3 regions of the Kitasatospora sp. cg17-2 genome follow, and region 3 is predicted to be linked to each of the others. Evidence: riboswitches for the same ligand, from Rfam matches in the RefSeq annotation. Region 3 holds a riboswitch; each other region holds the start of a gene.
What was found. A riboswitch is a leader RNA that binds a small molecule or an ion and turns the genes downstream of it on or off. The one in region 3 is predicted to bind S-adenosylmethionine.
Positions count from the first base shown of each region.

Region 1: it holds a riboswitch for S-adenosylmethionine, as region 3 does, so the genes downstream of both, thrC (threonine synthase) here and ACW14Y_RS13540 (aminotransferase class V-fold PLP-dependent enzyme) in region 3, are expected to answer to the same signal.
Region 2: it holds a riboswitch for S-adenosylmethionine, as region 3 does, so the genes downstream of both, ACW14Y_RS34955 (IclR family transcriptional regulator) here and ACW14Y_RS13540 (aminotransferase class V-fold PLP-dependent enzyme) in region 3, are expected to answer to the same signal.

Region 1 is NZ_CM132923.1:4,617,541-4,622,224, forward strand. It holds gene ACW14Y_RS19400 (ubiquitin-like small modifier protein 1) at 232-507, opposite strand; gene thrC (threonine synthase) at 559-1,866, opposite strand; SAM riboswitch class I at 1,885-2,016, opposite strand; gene ACW14Y_RS19410 (glucosyl-3-phosphoglycerate synthase) at 2,192-3,202, shown strand; gene ACW14Y_RS19415 (alpha,alpha-trehalose-phosphate synthase (UDP-forming)) at 3,250-4,684, shown strand, end outside.
Region 2 is NZ_CM132923.1:8,325,961-8,330,644, forward strand. It holds gene ACW14Y_RS34940 (FAD-dependent monooxygenase) at 1-209, opposite strand, end outside; gene ACW14Y_RS34945 (CGNR zinc finger domain-containing protein) at 333-884, shown strand; gene ACW14Y_RS34950 (hypothetical protein) at 935-1,684, opposite strand; SAM riboswitch class I at 1,801-1,943, shown strand; gene ACW14Y_RS34955 (IclR family transcriptional regulator) at 2,138-2,851, shown strand; rRNA gene ACW14Y_RS34960 (16S ribosomal RNA) at 3,481-4,684, shown strand, end outside.
Region 3 is NZ_CM132923.1:3,314,512-3,319,195, reverse strand. It holds gene ACW14Y_RS13550 (hypothetical protein) at 357-782, shown strand; gene trpD (anthranilate phosphoribosyltransferase) at 944-2,020, shown strand; SAM riboswitch class IV at 2,128-2,245, shown strand; gene ACW14Y_RS13540 (aminotransferase class V-fold PLP-dependent enzyme) at 2,300-3,664, shown strand; gene ACW14Y_RS13535 (Lrp/AsnC ligand binding domain-containing protein) at 3,730-4,011, opposite strand; gene ACW14Y_RS13530 (rhomboid family intramembrane serine protease) at 4,008-4,684, opposite strand, start outside.

The sequences.
Region 1 (4,684 bases), 1.3 Mb from region 3:
GGTCCCTCGCGACTCCCGCCGGAGGGGAGCCGGCGGTGGTGGCGGTGCGGTGGATTCGTTCCCGGACCAGGGGGACGGGCGCGCCCTGTTCCCGGTCCAGCGACACTTTACTCCGCCCGGGACCGAAGATATTCCCGCCAAAATGCGCACGGCCGTCCGCGGCACGGAATTCCGTGCCGCGGACGGCCTTCGACGACGCGCCCGCCCCGGGGGGAACGGACCGCCCGCGGATCACCCGCCGGCGACCGCCGGGATGATCGAAATGCTCGCGCCGTCCTTGATCTCCGTCTCCAGGCCCTCGGCGAACCGCACGTCGTCGTCGTTCACATAGACATTGACGAAACGGCGCAGCTTGCCGGTGTCGTCGAGGATCCGCGCGGCGATCCCGGCGTGGTTGCGCTCCAGGTCGGCGATCACCTCGCCCAGCGTGGCGCCCTCGGCGGGCACCTCGCTGACACCGCCGGTGTAGGTGCGCAGGATGGTCGGGATGCGGACGTTGGCGCTCATGGGGGTCTCCTCGTTACGGGCGCGGAACGGGTCGATCGGGGGGCGGCGGAATCAGGCGGAGGCCAGGCCGGCGCCCCGGAAGGCGTCCAGGGTCGGCCGGATGACGGCGGTCATGCCGGCCTCGGAGACCGCGTCGAGGGTCTTCAGCCCGTCACCGGTGTTGATGGCGACGGTCTCCTTCGACGGGTCCAGCTGCCCGGTCTCGACCAGCTTCCTGAGCACGCCGACGGTCACGCCGCCCGCGGTCTCCGCGAAGATGCCCTCGGTCCGGGCCAGCAGCCGGATCGCCGCCACGACCTCCTCGTCCGTGACGTCCTCCACCGCGCCGCCGGTGCGCCGGGCGATGTCCAGCACGTACGGGCCGTCGGCCGGGTTGCCGATCGCCAGCGACTTGGCGATGGTGTCCGGCTTGACCGGCCGGATCACGTCGTGGCCGGCCTTGTAGGCCGCCGAGACCGGCGAGCAGCCCTCGGCCTGGGCGCCGAAGATCCGGTACGGCCGGTCCTCGACCAGGCCCAGCTTGATCAGCTCCTGCAGACCCTTGTCGATCTTGGTGAGCTGGGAGCCCGAGGCGACCGGGATCACGATCTGCTCCGGCAGCCGCCAGCCGAGCTGCTCGCAGATCTCGTAGGCGAGCGTCTTGGAGCCCTCGCCGTAGTACGGCCGCAGATTGACGTTGACGAAGCCCCAGCCCTCGCCGGCCGGGTCGCCGATCAGCTCCGAGCAGAAGCGGTTCACATCGTCGTAGTTGCCCTCGATGCCGACCAGCTCGCCGCCGTACACCCCGGCCATCACGACCTTGCCCTGCTCCAGGTCGTGCGGGATGAACACGCAGGACCGGAAGCCCGCCCGGGCCGCCGCCGCGCCGACCGCGCCGGCCAGGTTGCCGGTCGACGAGCAGGACAGCGTGGTGTAGCCGAACGCCCGGGCCGCCTCGATGGCGCAGGCCACCACGCGGTCCTTGAAGGAGTGGGTGGGGTTCCCGGAGTCGTCCTTGATGTGCAGCTGCCCGGTGAAGCCGAGCTCGCGGCCCAGGTTGTCCGCCTTCACCAGCGGGGTCCACCCCGGGTTGAGGTTCGGCTTGGTCGCCACGTCGGCCGGGACGGGCAGCAGCGGCGCGTAGCGCCAGATCGACGACGGACCGGCCTCGATCCGCTTGCGCAGCTCCTCGGCGCCCTCGCTGCCGAAGTCGTAGGCGATCTCCAGCGGACCGAAACACTCGAGACAGGCGAAGCTGGGACCGAGCGGGAACCGGGTGCCGCACTCGCGACAGGACAGCGCGGTGGCGGGGCCGAGGTCGACGGATGGGGGTCCCCCCGGCCGAAGGTTGGGGGAAGGTGCGACGGTGTCGATAGCCATGATGGGCGGAGGCCTCTCTCCTCATCTTCCCCGTGACGCGGTCGCGCCCGGGACGGAATTGGCACCTGTCCCGCCGGGGCGTGAAGCCAGCCGTGCGAGAAGGTTGCCGGGACGTCAACGGGCCGTTCCCTCAGTCCCTCTGGATGAGCTCTGTGAAGTTGTGGGTTCTGCTCAGCGGAGACCCCGGCGTGCGAAGGTCCGATCGCTGTACGAAGACTGTATCCGAAGGCGTCGGCCCCGAACCCGACCGTCCGCCACGCGAGATGACCCGTCCCAACCTCCCCCGGGCTCCGGCCGGGGGACCCCATCCGTCGAGGAGAGCACCGTGCCCGCCGAACCGACCCCCGCGCTCCTCCCCGAGACCGCGTCCTGGCTGCGCCGGCGCTCGTGGACCGCGGCCGACCGACCGGTTCACACCCTCCCGGCCGCCAAGCGCGCCCTCGGTCCGGCGGGCACCGTCAGCGTCGTCCTGCCCGCCCTGGACGAGGAGGCCACCGTCGGCGAGATCGTCCGGGTCATCCGGCGGGAGCTGATGGAACGACTACCGCTGGTGGACGAGCTGGTCGTGGTCGACTCCGGTTCCGTCGACGCCACCGCCGAGGTCGCCGCCGAGGCCGGGGCCACCGTCGTCCACCGGGACACCGTGCTGCCCCGGCTGCCCGCCGCCCCCGGCAAGGGCGAGGTGCTGTGGCGTTCGCTGCTGGTCACCCGCGGCGAGATCGTCTGCTTCGTGGACGCCGACCTGCGCGAGTTCGACCCGGCCCTGGTCTCCGGCATCATCGGCCCGCTGCTCACCGATCCGGACCTCCAGCTGGTCAAGGCGATGTACGACCGGCCGCTGGAGACCGACGGCGCGGTGGTGCCGGCCGGCGGCGGCCGGGTCACCGAACTGGTCGCCCGTCCGCTGCTCAATCTGCACTGGCCGGAACTCGCCGGTTTCGCCCAGCCGCTCGGCGGCGAGTACGCGGCCCGCCGCTCACTGCTCGAACGGCTGCCCTTCCCCACCGGCTACGGCGTCGAGCTCGGCCTGCTCGTCGACGCCCTGGAGACGGCCGGACTGGACGCGCTCGCCCAGGTGGACGTCGGCATCCGCCACCACCGGCACCAGGACGCCCAGGCACTCGGCCGGATGGCGGCCACGATCTACCGCACCGCGCTGGAAAGACTGGACCGCACCCACCGGCTGAAGGCCTCCGCCGACCTGGTCCGCCCACTGCTCACCCAGTTCACCCGCGACCCGCTGACCCGCGCCTTCGCCGCCCACACCCACCCGGTCACCGCGACCGAGCGGCCGCCGATGCACACCGTGCCCGAGTACGCCACCCGACGCCGATGACCCGTCCCGCGGGTTTGCCGCCCCGGACCCCCGGCAACGAACCAACCATGGGTGATCTCACGACCGAGCGTTCGAATCCGACCGGCACCGCCCCCGTCCTGGTGGCGTCCAACCGGGGACCGGTGTCCTTCGGCACCGCGGACGACGGCACACTGACCCTCCGCAGAGGCGGCGGCGGACTGGTCTCCGGGCTGTCCGCGATCGACGACCCGGACGCCGTCTGGGTCTGCGCCGCCCTGTCCGACGCCGACCGCCGGGCCGCCCGCGAGGCCCCGGACGGACGGCTCGACCGGGCCGGCCACGACGTCGGCGGCCAGGCCGTCCGGATGCTCGGCATCGACCCGGAGACCTTCGCCCGCGCCTACAACGGCATCGCCAACTCGACCCTCTGGTTCGTCCACCACCTGCTCTGGAACACCCCGACCGCCCCCGTCTTCGACGCCGGCTTCCGCACCGAGTGGGCGGCCTACACCGCGTACAACACGGCCTTCGCCGAGGCCCTCGCCGCCGAGGCCGCCCCCGGGGCCGCCGTCCTGGTGCAGGACTACCACCTCTCCCTGGTCCCGGAGCTGCTCCGCGCCGCCCGCCCCGACCTGCGGATCGGCCACTTCTCGCACACCCCGTGGGCGCCGCCCGAGTACCTGCGGCTGCTGCCCGACGACATCGCCGGGGCCGTCCTCACCGGCATCCTCGGCGCCGACCGGGCGGGCTTCCTGACCCGCCGCTGGGCGCTCGCCTTCGCCGACTGCTGCGAGCGGTACCTCGGCGCGGACGTCGACCGCGAGGCGCTCACCGTGACGCACGGCGGCCGCACCACCGCCCTCGGCGTCCACGGCCTCGGCGCCGACGCCGACTTCCTGCGCGAGCGGGCCCACCGGCCGGACGTCGACGAGCGGCTCGCCACCCTGCGCGCGACCGTCGGCGACCGCCGCACCGTCGTCCGGGTCGACCGCACCGAGCTGAGCAAGAACATCGTCCGCGGCTTCCTGGCCTACCGGCACCTGCTGCGCACCCGCCCGGAGTGGCACGACCGGGTGGTCCACATCGCCTTCGCCTACCCGTCCCGCACCGACCTCGCCGAGTACCGGGCCTACACCGACCAGGTGCGGGCGCTCGCCGCGGAGATCGAGGCGGAGTTCGGCACCCCGGACTGGCGGCCGCTGCTCCTCCACGTCGACGACGACTTCCCGCGCTCGCTGGCCGCCTACCGGCTGGCCGACGTGGCCCTGGTCAACCCGATCCGGGACGGTATGAACCTCGTCGCCAAGGAGGTCCCGGTGGTCTCCGACCAGGGGTGCGCGCTGGTGCTCTCCCGGGAGGCCGGCGCGCACGCCGAACTCGGCCAGGACGCGCTGAGCGTCAACCCCTACGACATCGTGGCCACCGCCGAGGCACTGCACGCCGGGCTCACCATGCCGGCCGACGAACGGGCCGACCGCACCAAGCGGCTGGCCGCCGCGGCGACGGCACTGCCGCCGCAGC
Region 2 (4,684 bases), 5.0 Mb from region 3:
CGGATCTCCTCCTCCAGGCCGAGGCTCCGGAAGATCTCCATCGAACGTGCCGAAACCCCACGGGCCTTGGGGTGCAGCGAGGTGCCGGGACGGGCCTCGACCAGCAGGTGCCGCACGCGGTGGGCGGAGAGCAGGAGGGACAGGGTCAGGCCGACCGGGCCTCCGCCGACGATCAGTACGGGCGTCGCCGCGGGGAATCGGGATCGCACGGGTCGCATGCCACTCCAGACCGTTGTAACGGCTAATATTCGATTTCGAAGTTACCATGAGCGGGTAGGAGCGGGAGCGCGGCACCGTGGGAAGCTGCGGCGGACGATCGGAGAGACCACGCCATGACCGACGACCTCAGCGGCGGCAACCCCCGCGGCCTGCACTTCGTCACCGAACTCGCGAACACCGTCCGGGCCGACCCGGAAGCGGGCGCCGCCGAACTCCAGGGCCTCCTGGAACGCCACGGCGGGCCGCCCTTCCGGCTCACCGACGCCGACGCCCGGGAACTCCGCACCGCCACGGACCACTTGATCCGCATCCTCGGCACACGCGACGAGGACGAGGCCGCCGAGGCGATCAACACCCTGCTCGACCAGTACCCGGCCCGCCCCCGCCTCGTCCGCCTCCCCGGCCGGCCCTGGTCCCTGCACACCCAGGCACCCCCCGCCGCCGGCCTCACCCACTGGCTGCTCTCCACCGCCGCCCTCGCCCTCGGCCTGTGGCTGAGCGAACGCGGCTCCTGCGCCTGGGGCCGGTGCGCCGCACCCGGCTGCGACCGCTTCTTCATCGACGCCGGCCGCCGCGACCCGCAGCGCTTCTGCACACCGCGCTGCGCCACCCGCGTCCGCGTCGCCGCCCACCGGGCCCAGCGCGCCGGCGGCCGGACCGGGTGAGGGCGAGAGCGGCGGGGGCGTGATTCAGGGGCCCGGAAGGCCCTCGGGGTTCAGCACTGCCAGAGGAACGCCGCGTCGGAGCAGGGGGAGCAGGTGAAGGCGTAGGCCCGGCCGCTGCCGAAGTTCATGGCGGTGAGGGGATCGGGGCCCTCCTGGAGCTGGACGGCGAGCCGCATCGGCTCCGCGCAGGTCGCACAGCTCGGCGTCCGGTCGTACTGGAGCCAGGCGGGTGTGCCGTTGAGCTGGCCGAGGACGTGGTTCCGGGGACGGCCGGTCCGGGCCGCCCAGGCGGCGCGGGCGCTGTCGAAGTCCGGGGCGTCCGGGAGGAGTTGGGGTTCGACGGCGCGGGTGGCGCCGAGGAGCAGGACCTCGTCCTCGTCGTCGTCCTCGTCGTCCTCGAACTCGTCCTCGTCGGGGTCGTTCTCGTCGGGGTCGTCCGGGGTGTCGTCCTCCTCCCCGTTCTCGTCGAGGTCGGCCGGCCCCGGAAGGGGGATCGGCACCAGCCCCTGGGCCGGGAGGACCAGTGCGAGGTTGGCGCCCGAGCGGGCCTCCCAGTCCTGGCAGACACCCGGACGGTTCTGGCAGGCGAACAGCACCAGCAGCCGGTCCTGCTGCCCCGGACCTCCGGTGACGGCGGCGCCGGACCCGTCCAGCACGATCTGCGCGAGGAACTGCAGCGGGCCGCCGCAATCGGCACAGGACGGCCAGGCGGTGCCGGGCGGGGCGAGCGGCACGCCGCCGACGCGGGTGACCGTCGTGTCGGCCGCGACCGGGCCGCCCTCGGTGATCAAGGTCGTCATGCGGCCCGACTGTAGGACACCGCGCCGACAGCGCCGGGCCGGGCGCGGGCACTGCCCGGCCGCAGCCGGGGGGCGGGCTTGGCGGGCGGGAGGGGGAGTCTTGTATCGTTCCTCGCGAATCATCCAGAGGGGTGGAGGGACCGGCCCTACGAAGCCCCGGCAGCTCCCCGTTCGACCCGGCGTCCGAAGTACGCGCCGTGCCGTGCGGGATCAGTGCCAACTCCGGCCTGTCGCCAATGTGGCGCGGGAAAGATGAGGAGACACGGTGCTCTCTGTGCTGTCCTTCCCCCGGGCGCTTCCCGTCCCGGACCTTTCGCGTACCCGTCTCGTGCCCGGCGCAGCCAATCGGCCGACTTCTGCGGCCCGCCCTCGCTGACCACCCCCCGGCTCCCCGCGGGGGGCCTCCGCGAGCGCGCCCCGGGCGGCTCGCGGGACCTGAGACGGAGACATCCCATGGAGAACACGAGCGGCGTCGGCGTGCTCGACAAGGTCACCTCGATCCTCGGCACCCTGGAGGCCGGTCCGGCCACCCTGGCCGGACTCGTCGCGGTGACCGGCCTGGCCCGGCCCACGGCGCACCGGCTCGCCGTCGCACTCGAACAGCACCGGCTGGTCGCCCGGGACGTGGAGGGCCGCTTCATCCTCGGCCCCCGGCTCGGCGAGCTCTCGGCGGCCGCCGGGGAGGACCGGCTGCTGGCGGCCGCCGGTCCGGTCCTCGCCCGGCTGCGCGACGTCAGTGGGGAGAGCGCCCAGCTCTACCGCCGGCAGGGCGGCGTCCGGATCTGCGTGGCCGCCGCCGAGCGACTCTCCGGCCTGCGCGACACCGTCCCGGTGGGGGTCACCCTCCCGATGAAGGTCGGCGCCGCCGCCCAGGTCCTGCTGGCCTGGGAGGAGCCCGAGCGGCTCCACCGGGGCCTCCAGGGGGCCCGCTTCACGGCGACGGCGCTGAGCGGTGTCCGGCGCCGGGGCTGGGCCCAGTCGATCGGGGAACGCGAGCTGGGCGTCGCGTCCGTCTCCGCGCCGGTCCGGGGCCCGGCCAACCGGGTGGTGGCCGCCGTCACCGTCTCCGGTCCGATCGAACGGCTCACCCGCCACCCCGGAGCCCTGCTCTCGCAGACGGTCGTCGAGGCGGCCGACCGTCTCACCGAGGCCCTCCGCGTCACCTGACGCGCCCCGGTCGCGGGGAGGTCTGTCCGCCCCCGCGACCGAGGCCGCGGCCGCACCCCGGCGGTGCTCCCGGCCCGGCCGGGCGCGATTTGTTCTGGGCGCGCAGGCGGAGTACTGTCGCCCAGTCGCCTGGCAGGGAGCACCGGACACGCAACAGCGCGGACGGTCCCGAGGCGGCCAATCCTCTGGAAATAACATCGTCACCCGGCTTCGGGTTTCTTTGTCGTGTCCATTTGTGGGGATTGCGGCCGGATTCGCTTTTCGGAGCGGGGGTCGGCTAGAGTTTGGAACGTCGGACGGGGCGTCAAGCCGCAGAAGACAGCAGCGAGTTGGATGAAGGAAGCGCCGGGAACGGCACGGAAAACATCTGATAGGCTGGGAACACGAAAGAACGAAGCGCCCGGAGGGCCGGTGTGAAAGCCGCCTGAAGGAAGTGTCCGTTCCTTGAGAACTCAACAGCGTGCCAAAAGTCAACGCCAGATATGTTGACATCCCCGGCCTCGGATTCTTCCGGGGTTGGAGATTCCTTTTGAAGTAAAACACTAGCGAGGACGCAGTGCGCGGGGCCGCCCTATTCCGGTGGTTGCCGTGCCGCTCGACGCGAGTGCCGACCCGATTACGGGTAATCATTCACGGAGAGTTTGATCCTGGCTCAGGACGAACGCTGGCGGCGTGCTTAACACATGCAAGTCGAACGGTGAAGCCCTTCGGGGTGGATCAGTGGCGAACGGGTGAGTAACACGTGGGCAATCTGCCCTGCACTCTGGGACAAGCCCTGGAAACGGGGTCTAATACCGGATATGACCTGGGACCGCATGGTCCCGGGTGTAAAGCTCCGGCGGTGCAGGATGAGCCCGCGGCCTATCAGCTTGTTGGTGGGGTAATGGCCTACCAAGGCGACGACGGGTAGCCGGCCTGAGAGGGCGACCGGCCACACTGGGACTGAGACACGGCCCAGACTCCTACGGGAGGCAGCAGTGGGGAATATTGCACAATGGGCGAAAGCCTGATGCAGCGACGCCGCGTGAGGGATGACGGCCTTCGGGTTGTAAACCTCTTTCAGCAGGGAAGAAGCGCAAGTGACGGTACCTGCAGAAGAAGCACCGGCTAACTACGTGCCAGCAGCCGCGGTAATACGTAGGGTGCGAGCGTTGTCCGGAATTATTGGGCGTAAAGAGCTCGTAGGCGGCCTGTCGCGTCGGATGTGAAAGCCCGGGGCTCAACCCCGGGTCTGCATTCGATACGGGCAGGCTAGAGTGTGGTAGGGGAGATCGGAATTCCTGGTGTAGCGGTGAAATGCGCAGATATCAGGAGGAACACCGGTGGCGAAGGCGGATCTCTGGGCCATTACTGACGCTGAGGAGCGAAAGCGTGGGGAGCGAACAGGATTAGATACCCTGGTAGTCCACGCCGTAAACGTTGGGAACTAGGTGTTGGCGACATTCCACGTCGTCGGTGCCGCAGCTAACGCATTAAGTTCCCCGCCTGGGGAGTACGGCCGCAAGGCTAAAACTCAAAGGAATTGACGGGGGCCCGCACAAGCAGCGGAGCATGTGGCTTAATTCGACGCAACGCGAAGAACCTTACCAAGGCTTGACATATACCGGAAACGGCTAGAGATAGTCGCCCCCTTGTGGTCGGTATACAGGTGGTGCATGGTTGTCGTCAGCTCGTGTCGTGAGATGTTGGGTTAAGTCCCGCAACGAGCGCAACCCTTGTTCTGTGTTGCCAGCATGCCTTTCGGGGTGATGGGGACTCACAGGAGACTGCCGGGGTCAACTCGGAGGAAGGTGGGGACGACGTCAAATCATCATGCCCCTTATGTCTTGGGCT
Region 3 (4,684 bases):
CCTCGGAGTGTCCGGTGCGTGCGGTATGCCCCCCTGGGGCCCGACGGGGCGTCCGTACTGCCGCTGAGCAGCGGCGTGTCCCTTTTCTGACGGTTGCTCGAAAGGCCCGTCCGGGCCCTGTCCGGCGTGTCGTGGCGGGCTTCCGGGGGTTGCCGGAGGTAAGGGGAAGTTCCACTCGTCCGCCGTACGGGTGGACCGTGCGGGCGGGGGTGACGCGCCCTGCTCCGCCCGGACCAGTCGCGGGCGCGGCGCCGTCGCGAAGAGATCGCGCGGGAGGGGCTCGGCGGGCGGTGATCGGGAGTAGCATCCGGGGAGAGGCGAACGTGGTCCGGATCACACGTGAGGGAGCAGGGCCCATGGCGTACACGACCGACGAGACGCTGACCGTTCTCGTCTACAGCCACGACCGAACCACCCGTGAGCAGGTGCTGACCGCTCTCGGGCGGCGGCCCGCGGAGGACCTCCCGGAGCTGGCCTACCTGGAGTGCGCGACCACCCCCGCGGTGCTCAAGGCGCTGGAGAAGGGTGGCGTCGACCTCTGCGTCCTGGACGGTGAGGCGGTGCCGGCCGGCGGGCTCGGGCTCGCGCGGCAGCTGAAGGACGAGATCTACGGTTGCCCGCCGGTGCTGGTGCTGATCGGCCGGCCGCAGGACTCCTGGCTGGCCGCCTGGAGCCGGGCCGACGCGGCGATCTCCCAGCCGGTGGACCCGGTGGCGCTGGCCGAGGCCGCCGCCACGCTGCTGCGGGCCCGGCTGGCCAAGCGGGCGCCCGCCGCCCGTTAGGCCGGGTCCCGGCCCGGTCTCCCGCCCCGCGTCCCACCCGGCGTCTCACGACAAGAGAAGAAGGGTGAACGGCGGAGCCCCGGCGGCCCGCCGCTCGATAGGCTGACTCCGTCCCTACGTCCTTCCCCGGTGAGCCGGGGCAGCGAGAGCTGGAGTCAGCCATGGTGAACGTGCAGCCTGCGAACGGTGGTAGCGACCCCGCGCAGGTGGTCCGCTCCTGGCCGGACATCCTGTCGGCGCTGCTGAGGGGGGAGGACCTCGACCGCTCGGCCACCGCGTGGGCGATGGACCGGATCATGAGCGGCGAGGCCTCTCCGGTGCAGGTGGCCGGGTTCATGGTGGCGCTGCGGGCCAAGGGCGAGACGGTCGACGAGATCTCCGGACTGGTCGACTCGATGTACGCGCACGCCGAGCCGCTGGACATCCCCGGCCCGGCGGTGGACATCGTCGGCACCGGCGGCGACCGGGCCAAGACCGTGAACATCTCCACCATGTCCGCGATCGTCGCCGCCGCGGCCGGGGCCAAGGTGGTCAAGCACGGCAACCGGGCCGCCTCCTCGTCCAGCGGCTCCTCGGACGTGCTGGAGAAGCTGGGCATCAGCCTGGACCTCCGGCCGCGCCGGGTCGCCGAGATCGCCGAGGAGGTCGGGCTCACCTTCTGCTTCGCCGCGACCTTCCACCCGTCGATGCGGCACGCCGCGCCGGCCCGGCGCGACCTCGGGGTGCCCACCGCGTTCAACATCCTGGGGCCGCTGACCAACCCGGCCCGGGTGACGGCGCACGCGATCGGCTGCTTCGACACCCGGCTGGCGGCGCTGATCGCCGGCGTGCTCGCCCGGCGCGGTGCCACCGCGCTGGTCTTCCGGGGCGACGACGGACTGGACGAGCTGACGATCACCACCACCTCGCGGGTGTGGGTGGTCCGCGACGGCGCCGTCACCGAGACCGTGTTCGACCCGCGCGAGGTCGGCATCGAGCCGGTCGGCATCGAGGCGCTGCGCGGCGCGGACCCGGCGTACAACGCCGAGGTCGCGCGCCGGGTGCTCGCCGGGGAGCACGGGCCGGTCCGGGACGCGGTGCTGCTGAACTCGGCGGCCGCACTGGTGGCGCTGGACCTCACCGACGCCCCGCTCGTCGAGCAGATCGGCGCGGCCATGCGGCGTACCGCGGCGGCCGTCGACTCGGGTGCCGCGCGGGACCTGCTGAAGCACTGGTCGGAGGCCACCGCCCGGGTGTGACAAGGCGGTTGGGGCCCATCGGGAATCCTCCCGGTGGGCCCCGACGTGTGTCCGGGATGTGGACCCTTGTTTGACCGGGGGGCGGACCGGATCTACAGTCTTGGCCAGGTCATGAGTGACAGCGACAAGCCCCAGCTTGCTGTCCGGCAACCCTCCTTCCGTGGCGGGGTGCCCTGGGTGAGGACCGGGCCGTGCGGCGAGCCGTCCGCGTGGCAAGCGCGGACACCCGGATGACTACGCACTCCCGGGGTCCCTGACCCGTAGACGGAGTGCATCCCCGTGTCTGTTGCTACCGACCTCCTCGCCCCCCTCCCCGTTCTCGGCCACGACGTCGAGGTCCCGCTCGCCAACGGTGACAAGGTCGCCTACGCGGCGCTCGACTACGCCGCCAGCGCCCCGGCGCTCCAGCGGGTCTGGGACGAGGTCGCCGCCTACGCCCCCTACTACGGCAGCGTGCACCGCGGCGCCGGCTACCTGTCCCAGCTCTCCACCGACCTGTTCGAGCAGAGCCGCCGCACCGTCGCCGAGTTCCTGGACCTGCGCGAGGGCGACCAGGTGGTCTTCACCCGCGCCACCACCGACTCGCTCAACCTGCTGGCCGGCGCCGTCCCGGCCGGGACCCAGGTGTTCGCCTTCGAGACCGAGCACCACGCCTCGCTGCTGCCCTGGGCGCACGCCGGTCTGACCGTCACCTGTCTGCGCGCCCCCCGCTCGCACGCCGAGGCCGTCGCCGCCTTCGACGCCGCGCTCGCCGAGGCGCCCGAGGGCCCGAAGCTGCTCTGCGTCACCGGCGCCTCGAACGTCACCGGCGAGCTCTGGCCGGTCGCCGAGCTGACCAGGACCGCCCACCGGTACGGCGCCCGGGTGGTGCTGGACGCCGCGCAGCTGGCCCCGCACCACCGGGTCTCGGTGCGCGAGCTGGGGGTCGACTGGATCGCCTTCTCCGGCCACAAGCTGTACGCGCCGTTCGGCGCCGGGGTGCTGGCCGGCCGCGCCGACTGGCTGGACGAGGCCGAGCCGTACCTGGCCGGCGGCGGCGCCACCCGCACGGTGGCCCGGGAGACCGACGGCTCGGTGGCCGTGCAGTGGCACACCGGCCCGGCCCGGCACGAGGCCGGCTCCCCGAACGTCATCGGCGTGTACGCGATCGCGGCGGCCTGCCGGGCGCTCACCGAGGCCGGGTTCGACGCGCTGGAGGCGCGCGAGCGGGCGCTGGTCGCCCGGCTGAAGGCCGGTCTGGCGGAGGTCCCCGAGGTCAGGGTGCTGAGCCTGTTCGGTGCCGACGCCGACCGGGTGGGCGTGCTGTCCTTCGTCGTCCGGGGCTGGAACAGCTCGCACTTCTCGGCCGCGCTGTCCGCGGAGTACGGCATCGGCGTGCGGGACGGCCTGTTCTGCGCCCACCCGCTGGTGCGCACGCTGCTCGGCGACGAGGAGGCCGCGCCCTCGGAGTGCGGCGCGCCGGAGGCCTCGCTGCCGGGCGAGCGCAGCCTGAACGCGATCCGGGTGAGCTTCGGCGCCGGTACTCCGGACGAGCACGTGGACCGGTTCCTGACCGCCGTCCGCGAGCTGGTCACGGACGGCGCGGCGTGGAGCTACCGGAACGAGGGCGGCCGCTGCGTCGCGGACACCCGCCGGGAGGGCTGAGGCCCCGTCGGGCTCGGCCGCGCCTCGGCTCGGTCGGGCCTCCGCTCGGTCGGGCCTCCGCCGGGCTACTCCTCCAGGCCGATCGCGAAGGCGGCCTCCAGGTCGTGCTGGGAGTAGGTGCGGAAGGCGATCTGGGTCTCGGTGTGCGCCACGCCCGGGACCTTGTTCAGCCGGCCGGGGATCACCTCGGCGAGGTCGTCGTGCCGGCGCACCCGCACCATCGCGACCAGGTCGTAGCCGCCGGTCACCGAGTAGACCTCGCTGACGCCCTCGATGGCGGCGATCGCCTCGGCGATCTCCGGGATGCGGTCGACGCTGGTCTTGATCAGGACGATGGCGGTGATCACGGTGGCGTACTCCTTTGTGAGGTGCCGCCAGGGTAGCGGGCGTCGGTCGCACCGTCGCGGGGGCGGGTGCGGCGGGGTCGGCGGGGTCGGCGCTCGGCCAGGGTGCAGGCGTAGAGGAAGCCCGCCCCGAAGCCGATCACGTGCACCAGGTACGCCACCCCCGGTCCGGCCGAGTGCACCGACCACCACTGGAGCGCGAACCAGAGGCCCAGCACCAGCCAGGCCGGGAACCGCAGCGGCAGGAAGAGCAGCAGCGGGACGAGCGTGGTGACCCGCGCGTGCGGGTGGAAGCGCAGGTAGGCGCCGAGCACGGCGGAGATCGCCCCCGAGGCGCCGATCAGCACCCGGGTCGAGTCCGCCGAGTGCGCCTCGGCCAGCGCGAAGCCGTAGGTGGTCAGCGCGCCGGCCGCCAGATAGAAGAGGAGGAACCGGGGGCGGCCGAGCCGGTGCTCCACGGCCGGGCCGAAGACGTGGAGGAAGAGCAGGTTGCCGAGCAGGTGCAGCCAGCCGGCGTGCAGGAAGAGCGCGCTGAGCACGGACAGCGCCGGGTGCTTGCCGGGGGTGGCCGAGGCCGGGCAGCCGGGTACCGGCTCGGGGGCCTCGGCCAGTTGGTCCGAGGTCAGCGGGTGACCGGTCAGGAGTTCGGCGGGGACGGCCCCCCAGCGCTGCTCGT